Regions from separate parts of the Leptolyngbya sp. NK1-12 genome, predicted to be linked through region 1. Evidence: riboswitches for the same ligand, from Rfam matches in the RefSeq annotation. Region 1 holds a riboswitch; the other holds the start of a gene.

Region 1 (5,250 bases):
GTTCGACCAGAAGGACGGGCTTGCTCCACTGCTTGTTCAACTCGTAACTGACCAGGAAGCGTGACAATTAGAATCGCCGCAATCAAAAACGTCAGCGCATCTAGAAAGAACACCTGTCTAGCTCCCACAAATGCCGCGATCGCCCCTGCAATGCCAGGTCCTAGAACGCCTAGTAACTGAAAGGTCGCACTGGAAAGCGCGATCGCCTGCGGATAATCCTGCTTTCCTGTCACCAGTGGAATCGTCGCCTGGTAGGTGGGTGTAAAGAAGGCATAGAACGCATTCAGGGCAAAAACGATGGCAAAAACTTGCCAGACGGCATTGACAAACGGTAACAGACTAACAATCGCCATCCGTGCCAGGTGAGTGGTTACGAGGATGGTTTTGCGATCGAGGCGATCGGCAAGCACCCCGGCAAACGGCGACAGAAGCACAAATGCCGTTACCCGCAAGGTCAAAGCACCTGACAACACAACAGCAGAATCTTTTCCAGCCAGATCAAAGGCAAGCAGTGCCAACCCTAACCAGGTCAGGGCATCACCCAGTAAGTTCGTTGTCTGGGCGGCATATAAGCGAGCAAAGATAGGGTTTTGGAGGCTGCGAAAAAGCTGAGGAGTTTGCATGATCTTAGCCACAAGATTCTAATAAAATGCCCCTGGGGGGGATATATTATTTTCAAATTAACAAAAACCGCAGTCTTGCTTTATGAAGCGTTACAACTCGTAACAGCTTGCTTCAGCAAAATTAATGCTCACATCAAACATTTCTGCTTTTTCTGACTAGGGAGAGTTGCTCAAGCGCATTTCCCTTCTTAGGCTTGGGCTAACTTTGTGATGGAGCCGTGAGGGATGAATGAGTTCTTAACCGTGCTGGCATTTGCCACATTACCCGCACTGGGAAATTTTGCCGGGGGGATACTCGCAGAGTTGATTGATGCGTCCGATCGCGCTCTCAGTTTGGCACTTCATGCTGCCACAGGAGTTGTGGTAGCCGTCATTTCCTTGGAACTGATTCCGGAATCTCTGCGAGTGGATGCACCCTTAATGACTGTATCTTCCTTTGTGGCAGGTGGGCTTTTCTTCGTTGCAATTGATCAAGTCACACAACTGGTTAAAACTCGATTTGGCAGTGGTGATGTTAATGTTGGACCCTGGATGATTTTTTTAGGGGTGGCGATCGACCTGTTTACCGATGGGGTGATGATTGGAACAGGTTCAACGATCGCCACTGAGTTAGGATTACTGCTTGCGTTAGGTCAGATTCCAGCGGATGTACCAGAAGGATTAGCTACTATTATTGCCTTTAAGCGACAGGGCGTTCCCCGTCGTAAACGGTTTCAAATTGCGGCGGCTTTTGTGATTCCTATTTTTGTAGGAGCAACGATCGGCTACTGGTGGATGCGCGGACAATCTGAGCTAGTCAAGATGGCGTTGTTGACCTTCACGGCTGGAATTCTCACGACCCTGGTTGTGGAGGAAATTATCCCAGAAGCCCATCAAGACGGTGAAGCCCGGTTTGCAACGCTGCTCTTTTTAGGTGGTTTTGCGCTGTTTGGGCTGTTGTCAGCGTTTCTGGGGTAACTTAGCCTTTGCCGTTAGATAACAATAAGAACCCAAAGGAACATAACACCCAAGTAGACCGAAAGAATACTAGCGAGAGCAAAAACTTGCCATCACTTAAATTCATGTTATCGAGAACCCCAGTGGAGTAAGGCTGCATAGATAGCAATATGCAAAGTTCCAGCAACGTCGCCCGAAATCTCAGGTTTATGAGCATTGGCAGGAAAGACTAGGAGAAAGATGGTGAGGAAGAAAGCGATTGTACTACTGGCATTATGTTGGCGATGCATAAAACCTCTCCAATCTAAGCAATGACCAAAACCAGGCATTGCTGAATGACACTATGATTTCGTTGGATTGAGGACAGAGAAGGCTTCCAGAAACCGTTTCATAGGCTGATTCAGCAATGACCAAAACCATTGCTTACGAATAAGGAGTATCAGTAGAGCAATGGTTCTTAGACTAACTGGGTTGTTAGACGGCTTAACTTTAAGCGTAGGCAGTTTAACGACCAAACAGTCCAACTGGACGAGAAGACTGTCGATGTAACCAAACGCCAGCTAACAAACTTAGAACAAAAATTCCCGTGTAGTAACTGAGCGAGATAAACCGAATATAGAGAGGAGGTGCAATTCCTTCGACTTCTACTTCGTGGCTCACCCGTAATGTCAAACTACTAGGAGGTGCAATTTTTGCCACAACTTGATGAGGTGCGCCATCGAAAAATTGCTCCTTCCAAGTTAAGTTACCCTGGTTGTTTGTTCTGCCGTAATAGGCAAACATCTGTTTATTATCCTTAAGCGCAATTGCTTCCACATTGACAATAATGTCTGCTTCGGGATTGCCAGTTTTCGCATTGACAACTTGAATGGTTTGGCTTGCAAGCTGTCCGACTATTGCCTGCTGATCGCCCGACAAACGAATCTCAAAATCTTCTGATTTCTGTACAGGTGAAGCTGTTACAGATTGCATTTCCCCATGACTATGAGCAGCTGCAAGTTCCGCATTAATATTGACAAATAAAAGAACCGCGATCGCAACAACTGTAGCAGCACTCAGCAGTAGTCGTATGGGTTGAGGCGCAACCTCACCGTCTCGAACTGTCTGATCACCTCCAATTACCCAGCCGCTAGCAACTCCAACGATCATTAGAATGCCAATCAAAATAGCAGCATTTCTATACTTCGTAGTATTTTCAGGCACTGAAAGCTGCAACGATTGCTCGAATGGCTCAAATGCACCCGCGACAAGAGGTTCTACTTGAGCCTTGAGAGTGTAGTCTCCCCGAATTGGCATCACTTGTTCAAACTCTAGTTTCCCGCTAGGAGCTTTTGCACTGAGTTCGAGCAATTGAGTTCCTTCCACAACTGGGAAGTCAGAGGTGAACCAAGGGGTTTTGACAGGGGTTGAAAGTTGCAGTTGAAACTGCACATTTGATAAGGGCTGCCCCGTTGCATCAACTGCTTGCAACGCAATCCGAACGGGCGCTTCGTCAGGAACCACTTGGCTCAAAAACGGTTCAGTCTGCAACAGCACACTAGGCTGAGACGCATGGGAAGGAAGAGGATTAAACCAGAGGAATACACAAACAAGGCTGGCTGCTAAAGCCACGCCAACATACTTCAAATTTTTCATGACAAATTCTCTAAGTCTGGATCACACTGTAATGACTTTAATGACAGGCAACTGCCGCCGTACCATGTCGTGTCGTGTGCAAAGCGTCATGTACAGGCGGATAGGTACTGAAATACAGCGTCCAGAGAATAAGCGCACATAAACTAGTCAGCAAAGCCACCTGAATCGGAACTGAAAGCGTAACTTGTTTGGTGCGTCTCCAAAGAGAAGTAGAACTAACCATCATCTGTACCTCGCAGATTAATTGACTTATGGGACTAAGTATCGGCGGGCATCCTGACTTAGAGTGTTGATTCTCCTCACAGTTGCGGGACAGCGGTAGATTTGCACTACTCTTTCCCCCTCGCGTCTGGCGGCTGCTCCCCGTCAGAACCGATTGCTTCAGGACTATACAACAGTTTTATGATCTTGGTGAGAAAAATTTAGAATTATTAAGTACTGATGCGATCGCTGTTTGGGTTTACGCTGGGGCTAACCCTCGGCAGTAAGGACTTGAAGACTATGCTCCAATCCCTTTTCTATTTTGTGTTATCTGGTTTATGCGAAATTGGTGGCGGATACCTCGTCTGGCTGTGGATACGCGAAGGAAGGAGCGGCTGGCTTGCATTAAGTGGAATCGTTTTACTCACAGCTTATGGCTTTGCTGCAACCCTTCAACCTGCAAGCTTTGGTCGAGCCTATGCTGCCTATGGTGGAGTTTTCATTATTCTTTCCATCATGTGGGGCTGGCAGGTAGACAAAATTGTGCCCGATCGCCTGGATTGGGTCGGAGCCGCCATTGTCTTAGTGGGTGTTCTGGTGATGATGTATGCACCCAGAGCTTAATAGTTTCTCTCTACTAAAAGTATGAGCATTTGCTAGTCCACTTCGCTTACAAACTTTAATGGCTAAAACCAATCAAAGTGCGCTAACTTGTGGAATTATGAAAGAAATATGAAAAGAAGGGACTATGGATTTGAGCCTCAAACGGCGATCGCTCATTGGTGGTGGTGTATTGGGTGTTGGGGCATTACTGGGTAAGCTTCTGCCCAACAGTGTTTTTGCCCAAACTCTCGCGTCTGCGGACACTGGCATCCCTTCAGGTCATTCTGTGCCGATGCATGGAGGCAGTATGACGATGGGAGATGTAGACAATTCCCGCAATGGGTTTGACCCACAAGCGATCTTGACGGATTGGGAGGTAGGAAACGTCTCGCAATTGCCTGATGGCAAGACGTTGCGCGAGTTTGAAATCTCAATTGCAGAACAGGAAGTTGAGATTGCCCCTGGAGTGGTTTACCCTGCCTGGACCTATAATGGGCGCGTTCCGGGTCCCACACTGCGCGTGACAGAGGGCGATCGCATCCGGATTCGCTTCAAAAATCCAGGTGTTCATCCCCACACGCTTCATTTTCACGGTATTCACTCAGCGCGGCAGGACGGGGTTCCGGGTACGCTCGAAGCATTTCCTCAACAGGAGGTAGTGTATGAGTTTGATGCCAAACCCTTTGGCTGTCACCTTTATCACTGTCACTCTGCGCCATTTAAACGACACCTGCACAAGGGACTCTACGGCGCGTTTATTATCGATCCTGACCCTCAACGACATCCTGATCAACAAGAAAAAGCTCAGTCTCGGTTACTCGGCACTCCGCAAAATGCCAGGTGGCAAGAGTTTCTGATGGTGATGAATGCGTTTGACACTAATTTTGATGACGAAAACGAATTCTACGCTGTCAATACGATTCCGCATGAATTTATGAAACGCCCGATTCGGATCGAGCGCGATCGTCCAGTGAGAGTGTATTTAATTAATGTCACTGAGTTTGACCCGATCAACTCTTTTCATCTCCACGGAAATTTTTTTGATTACTACGACCACGGCACCACATTAATACCGACGCTACGAACGGTTGATACAGTCATGCAATGCCAAGCTCAGCGGGGCATTTTGGAATTTACATTCCAGGAGCATGAACCAGGCATTTATATGTTTCATGCTCACCAGTCAGAATTTTTGGAACTGGGTTGGATGAGCGCGTTTGAGGTGGTGGCATGAGAAAGACGTGGCTCTGGA
Region 2 (5,250 bases), on a different replicon from region 1:
GGCTTTCATCTACGCGGCGATGCAGAACTGGCCAGCGAATTTCCCGATATGTTCTCGATGGTGGCCGATGCGGCGGAATGGAATCGAGCCTATCTGAGCGATACAATCGCCTTCAAAGTCGTGGATAGTCTAGAAAGCGCGATTGCCTGGATCAATCAGCACAGTAGCGGCCACGCGGACTGTCTAGCCACCGAGTCCTACCAAGAAAGCCGCCAATTTGCCACCAGCATCAACAGCGCCATTGCCTATATCAACGCCTCTCCTCGCTTTCACCGCAACCCCAAACGCGGCACCCCGATTGCGCTAGGCATGTCGAATCAGAAAGGGCACCGCCGTGGGTTGATTAGCCTGGAATCCTTGACAACCGTGAAGTATATCGTTCAAGGAAACGGGATTAATTGATGCGATTAATTGATGCGATTAATTGATGCCTAGCCTGAGCCAACCTAAACTGGCAAAACCGTGGCTACAACCTGAGATGCGAAAAAGGCAATCCCAATCCCGCAAATCACCAGACCCGCCGAACGCAAATTCGCTGACTCGCGGCCCGGTTGCCGCAGCAGCCGACGACCTACCCAAAAGGCACTCAGGGCAATCAGAAGCTGAATTGCCGTAAATCCAATCAGATACGAAAGCAACGGCGTCATCTCAGCCCCAAAGATGGCCTCTCCGTAGGCATAGCCGTGGAATAGCCCCGCTAAGGCAGCTAACCCAGCGACCATCGGCAGACTCAGTTTGGTTTGCCGCACCAGTAAACTGCCAAACAGCAGAATCGACCCCGAAACTAGCAGCTCCACCGCCGGTAACGGTACCGAGATCAGATGTAAACCCGTGCCCAGCATGGCGGTCAGAATAAAGGCGATGGGAATCACCAGGCCCATTGGTTCGGTAGCAGCCAACAGCCCCACCGCGACTACAAAAGCCAGGTGATCCAGCCCAATCACTGGATGCGCCAACCCCGACAAAAATCCTTCGACAAAATTAGCCGGTAAGCGGCCTGCCATTGCATGGTGAGCCAGAACCGGCGTTGCCGTCAGCAAAAGACCTGCACTGCTAACCAGCGGCAGCGATAACTGACTGAGCCGGCTCCGTTTTCTAAGTTGAGAACCCATTGAACGACGCATTGAACTACGCACCATCCGTACCTCGCAGATGAAATGAACATGCCACGATTGGCGGGTGTTCTGGCTTGAAAAGTTTTGAGTTTTGAGTTTTGAGTTTTGAGTTGGTGATGCAAAACTTAAAACTCAAAACTCAAAACTCAAAACTCAAAACTTTCTCACAGCTGCGGGACAGCGGCAGACTGACACTGCACTTTCCCCCTTGCGTCTAGCGACTGCTCCCCGCTAGAACCAATCGAGTTTCCTGACTATATCACCTTGGGTGACGGCAAACTAGATTACGTCACAAACCGCACAATTCAGTGAAATGACGTAATAGAGCTTCATGATTCTCCTCAGCAAGCGCTTCAAAAAAAATCAAATTGGCCGTATGATTAACGCAAATTATTCTTAACAAGGTGAGCGGCTGAAAAAACAGTTTCTAGCTCAGACGCTTGTGCTGCGGCCAGGAAACTAGTCAGCTATTGCCTTGTTGCAGCTAACTCTAATGCCAAAAATAAGGTGCCAAAAAACGGTCATGGGAAGCAATAAGATCAAAATTTGGGTGGGTGTGGGCGTTTATTCCTTGCTGGGAGCAGTCCCTGCGGCAGTTGCATCATCAGACAGTCCGTCAGGACATGCGCAGCCACCCCAGGCTGAGATTTTGGTAGAGCAACGGTTAGCCCAAGGCGGCGAAGGCGGCGAAGGCGGTGAAGGGGCGACGCCAACCTTTCAAGATCGCTTGACCGGCGCTGATTTGGTGAATGCATTGCGGCAGGGTGGCTATGTGATTTACTTCCGCCATGCTCAAACCGAAAAAGACTACGCCGATCAAGTTTCCGCCACAATGGGCGATTGCTCAACCCAGCGGATGCTGAGTGAAGTGGGCTGGCAGCAGGCGAGGACGATTGGCAAAGCCTTTCAGAATCTGCAAATTCCCGTCGGTCAGGTCTACTCCAGCGAATACTGCCGCGCTTGGCAGACTGCCGATCTGGCCTTTGGCCGCTATGAAAAACGAGCCGCCCTCAACTTCCCTCCGGCAGAGGAGTACACCGAGGAGCAGGTGCAGCAGATGCGAGCTGCCGTCATGCCGATGCTGACCGCCCTACCTGCTAGCGGCACCAATACGGTAATTGTCGGCCATGATGATGTGTTTGAAGCCGCCACCGGAATTTACCCCGAACCGCAGGGCGTCGCCTATGTCGTCAAACCAGATGGACAAGGTGGGTTTGAGCTGGTCGCCAATCTGTTGCCGGAGGAGTGGGCGCAGCTATCCCAGTAGGCTTTTATAAACGGACCCAAGCCTCGATCGGTTCGGTGGATTTAACTAGATGCATCCCAGCCTCGGCAAAGCGCTGATAGGCCGCATCGGCCTGTTCGGTGAAGTCCACCACATCGGGCACCACCACTGCCGAGGTGCAATCCTCTAGCAGGTACACCTTTTGGGCCAGCTTCGGATCGGTGGCCTCAATTTCGTTCAGCAAATCGGCGACGGTCCAGGCGACACAGTGACTTTTGGCTTGACCGGCAATCACAATCGCATCGAAGCTGAGCAGCCGCTGCAAAAAGGCGCGATTTTCCTGGGCAATTGTCTGCTGGTTTTGATCTACCAATACTTCTGGCTTCAGGGCCGAGTAGTTTTCCGTCAGGGGATTGCCGCCCTTGATCTCAAACCGAGTTTGGCTGCCGCGAGCCAAATTGTGGAAAAAGCAGGCTTCTTCCACCGCAGAGACAATCGCATGCCCAATGCCACCCAGCATCGAATGGTAGGGCCAGATGGTCAGCAAATACTTGTTGGCTTGGCTGAGCTGACGCACGTAGTGGCGGGCATAGGTCTGTAGCTCGTCGTAGTCCTTCCCAAGATTGACGGCAACGGCGGGATTCACCTGCCAGCGGCCCTGCTCCAGATCTTCCAACGAAATCATCGCCATGGCAGGTGGATGGTTGCCCGCTTGGTCAATCCAAAATAGGGAATGGAAAATCTGGGCGGCGGTATGGGTATCCATTGTCAGGGCAATTTCAGTGATTTGGCCCAGGTTGCGGTAGATAAATTCACAGAGGCGGATGTTGTCCTCCACGGCTCCCATGCCAGAGCGTCCGCCCACAAACAGCTCGTAGCCCGGAATGCAGAAAGTATTTTGCACATCAATAGCCAGCAGACAAATGCGGCGCTTATCCTCAGCGGCAGGCCGAATCTGGTGTTGCTTGGCCCAAGCTTGGGCTTCGGCAGCTCGAACTTGATAGGGAACGCGCCAAACCTCAGCGACGCTGGAACGATCAAAATGAGCCGGAATGGGCAATTGGGTGGTTACGCTCATGGATATCTCGCAAACAGTTGTTTGTCGTCATTTCACAGCGGGCAAAATTCACAGCGGACAAAATCTCGAACCAAAAGGCAGTGAATTGCATTGAATGACTCGCCCTGCTCTTCTATTATGGTACTTTTTACTATAATTGACCGAAGCGGGCTGGAAGATCGACCTATGCCATCGGAGCTTACCGCAAGCTTGAAACTTGCCAAACTCGCGGAATGCAGCTTGGCCGCTCTAGATAGTCTTGCCGCAGCAGATTCCAGATCTCGCCAAACCAATGGCGGGCTTCAGCCGTGGAGTCACCTCGATAGCGACACAATACACCAGTTGGCAGGCGAGTCACTCCCATCTGGGTTGGGGCAGCAATCTTGGAACGCAATTTCTCAAGTAATGGGTCGCTGATGGTTGTTCCGGCTGCCCCCACGCTTGCTCCCACGAAGGCCAAACTGCCGATTACAGCGCAACCCGCTAACCCATGCAGACTCTCTAGCATCTCACCACCGCCCTGAATCCACTGCGGATCAACCCAAATCAGCCGCTGATTCTGCCAAACCTCGGTGCGGGAACGCCATTCGCCTGTAGTAAACCGTTCACCCCGTGCACTACGCCCCAAGCGAGTGATGTCCCAACCCAGCCACGTGGCTTGATCGGCCAAGTCTATCCGCAACTGCTGCCGGTATCGAGCACCGTCAAACACAATCGTTTCCTGCGGCAACCATTCCAAGCAGGCATCAGGGGCAACGCGGATTTGGGTGGTCTGCTGGGCTTCTAGACCGTTACTGCGATACACCTTAGTGGCGGCAGCCGTTGTCAGCAAAGCGTGGGCCTGTGGCTCTACCTGCACCTGCACAGCAAGCTGGTCGCCGCCCACAATTCCACCTGCCGTATGCAGCATAACGCTATGGCAGATGGAATCCCCTTCTGGGTAAAACGGTCGCTGCACCTTGAGCGGAGCCTGAACCCGACTGCGGCTGAGAATGGTTTTGCTATCGCGGCATTCAAACTGAAGCGATAGGCTACCTCGCCATGCTCGCTGAGTTGAAGCGGGCTGCGGCTCTGCTGAATCAATTGGAAGCGGTTGATTAATCAAAGTGGGAGTTCATTCGTAGGTTCTGAAATCCCAGCATATCGCTCTGGAAGTTAAAAAAAGCTGAATAGGTCAGATTAGCTGCACTATTTAGAACTTTTGAGGCTGCGTGCGCCAAAACGATGAACTGCTCGATGTCCAATACTTGTTTCCGGCAATCACAAGCATCGCTGCGCCCCACACTGTTGGCGAATTTGAACCTTACTGCATCTCTACTGCAACGGTTGATCGGCAATTTGCTCTAGCCCCACCGATGCAAGCAGCGTTTGCCACTGGCTGACCAGTGCTGGATTTTGAGGCTGAGCTTGGCGAAGTTGGACCAGTGTAGAGAGCGCTTCGTACCAGATGCCTGCTTCAGCGTAGATTTTGGGCTGCTCTTCTGCGGTGGCGGCTGCTAACTTCTGGGTCAGACTGGGGCTGGGTTCTACCCGTTTGATCCAGCCGCTTGTAAACACATCTGCCGAACGGTCGAGCGGGTCGCAGATCAGGGAGAAATACCAGCGGTAGGATTGGCCCACTTCAAGGGCTGGAACGCTGCCATCCGCAGGCAAACTAACGCTGACCACACCCGCTTGGGAGACTGGCACAATCGTTTTGTAGACTTCAGCATTGGTTTGATCCAGCAGCACAAATTCCCCTGCCGCCGCTCCATTCTGCGGGATGTACCAGAAAAAGGACGGATGCTCAGCGACCGTCAGCCCCAGGTTGGTATTCGGCATCAGCGCCGTCAGAGCCGGTTGTTGCACCAAAC

What was found. Region 1 has a riboswitch for cobalamin ahead of HJG54_RS34500 (CbtB domain-containing protein). Riboswitches for the same ligand answer to the same signal wherever they lie in the genome.
Region 2: another riboswitch for cobalamin. It lies ahead of HJG54_RS12050 (HupE/UreJ family protein); the one in region 1 lies ahead of HJG54_RS34500 (CbtB domain-containing protein).

What each region holds. Positions count from the first base shown of each region.
Region 1 is NZ_CP053588.1:2,849-8,098, reverse strand. Features, by position in the region: gene HJG54_RS34515 (MFS transporter) at 1-623, opposite strand, end outside; gene HJG54_RS34510 (ZIP family metal transporter) at 849-1,580, shown strand; gene HJG54_RS34505 (hypothetical protein) at 2,064-3,194, opposite strand; gene HJG54_RS34500 (CbtB domain-containing protein) at 3,232-3,420, opposite strand; cobalamin riboswitch at 3,443-3,586, opposite strand; gene HJG54_RS34495 (YnfA family protein) at 3,696-4,019, shown strand; gene HJG54_RS34490 (multicopper oxidase domain-containing protein) at 4,144-5,232, shown strand; gene HJG54_RS34485 (ZIP family metal transporter) at 5,229-5,250, shown strand, end outside.
Region 2 is NZ_CP053586.1:2,864,323-2,869,572, reverse strand. Features, by position in the region: gene HJG54_RS12055 (glutamate-5-semialdehyde dehydrogenase) at 1-402, shown strand, start outside; gene HJG54_RS12050 (HupE/UreJ family protein) at 447-1,139, opposite strand; cobalamin riboswitch at 1,157-1,372, opposite strand; gene HJG54_RS12045 (histidine phosphatase family protein) at 1,639-2,382, shown strand; gene HJG54_RS12040 (isochorismatase) at 2,387-3,418, opposite strand; gene HJG54_RS12035 (urease accessory protein UreD) at 3,597-4,502, opposite strand; gene HJG54_RS12030 (DUF928 domain-containing protein) at 4,712-5,250, opposite strand, start outside.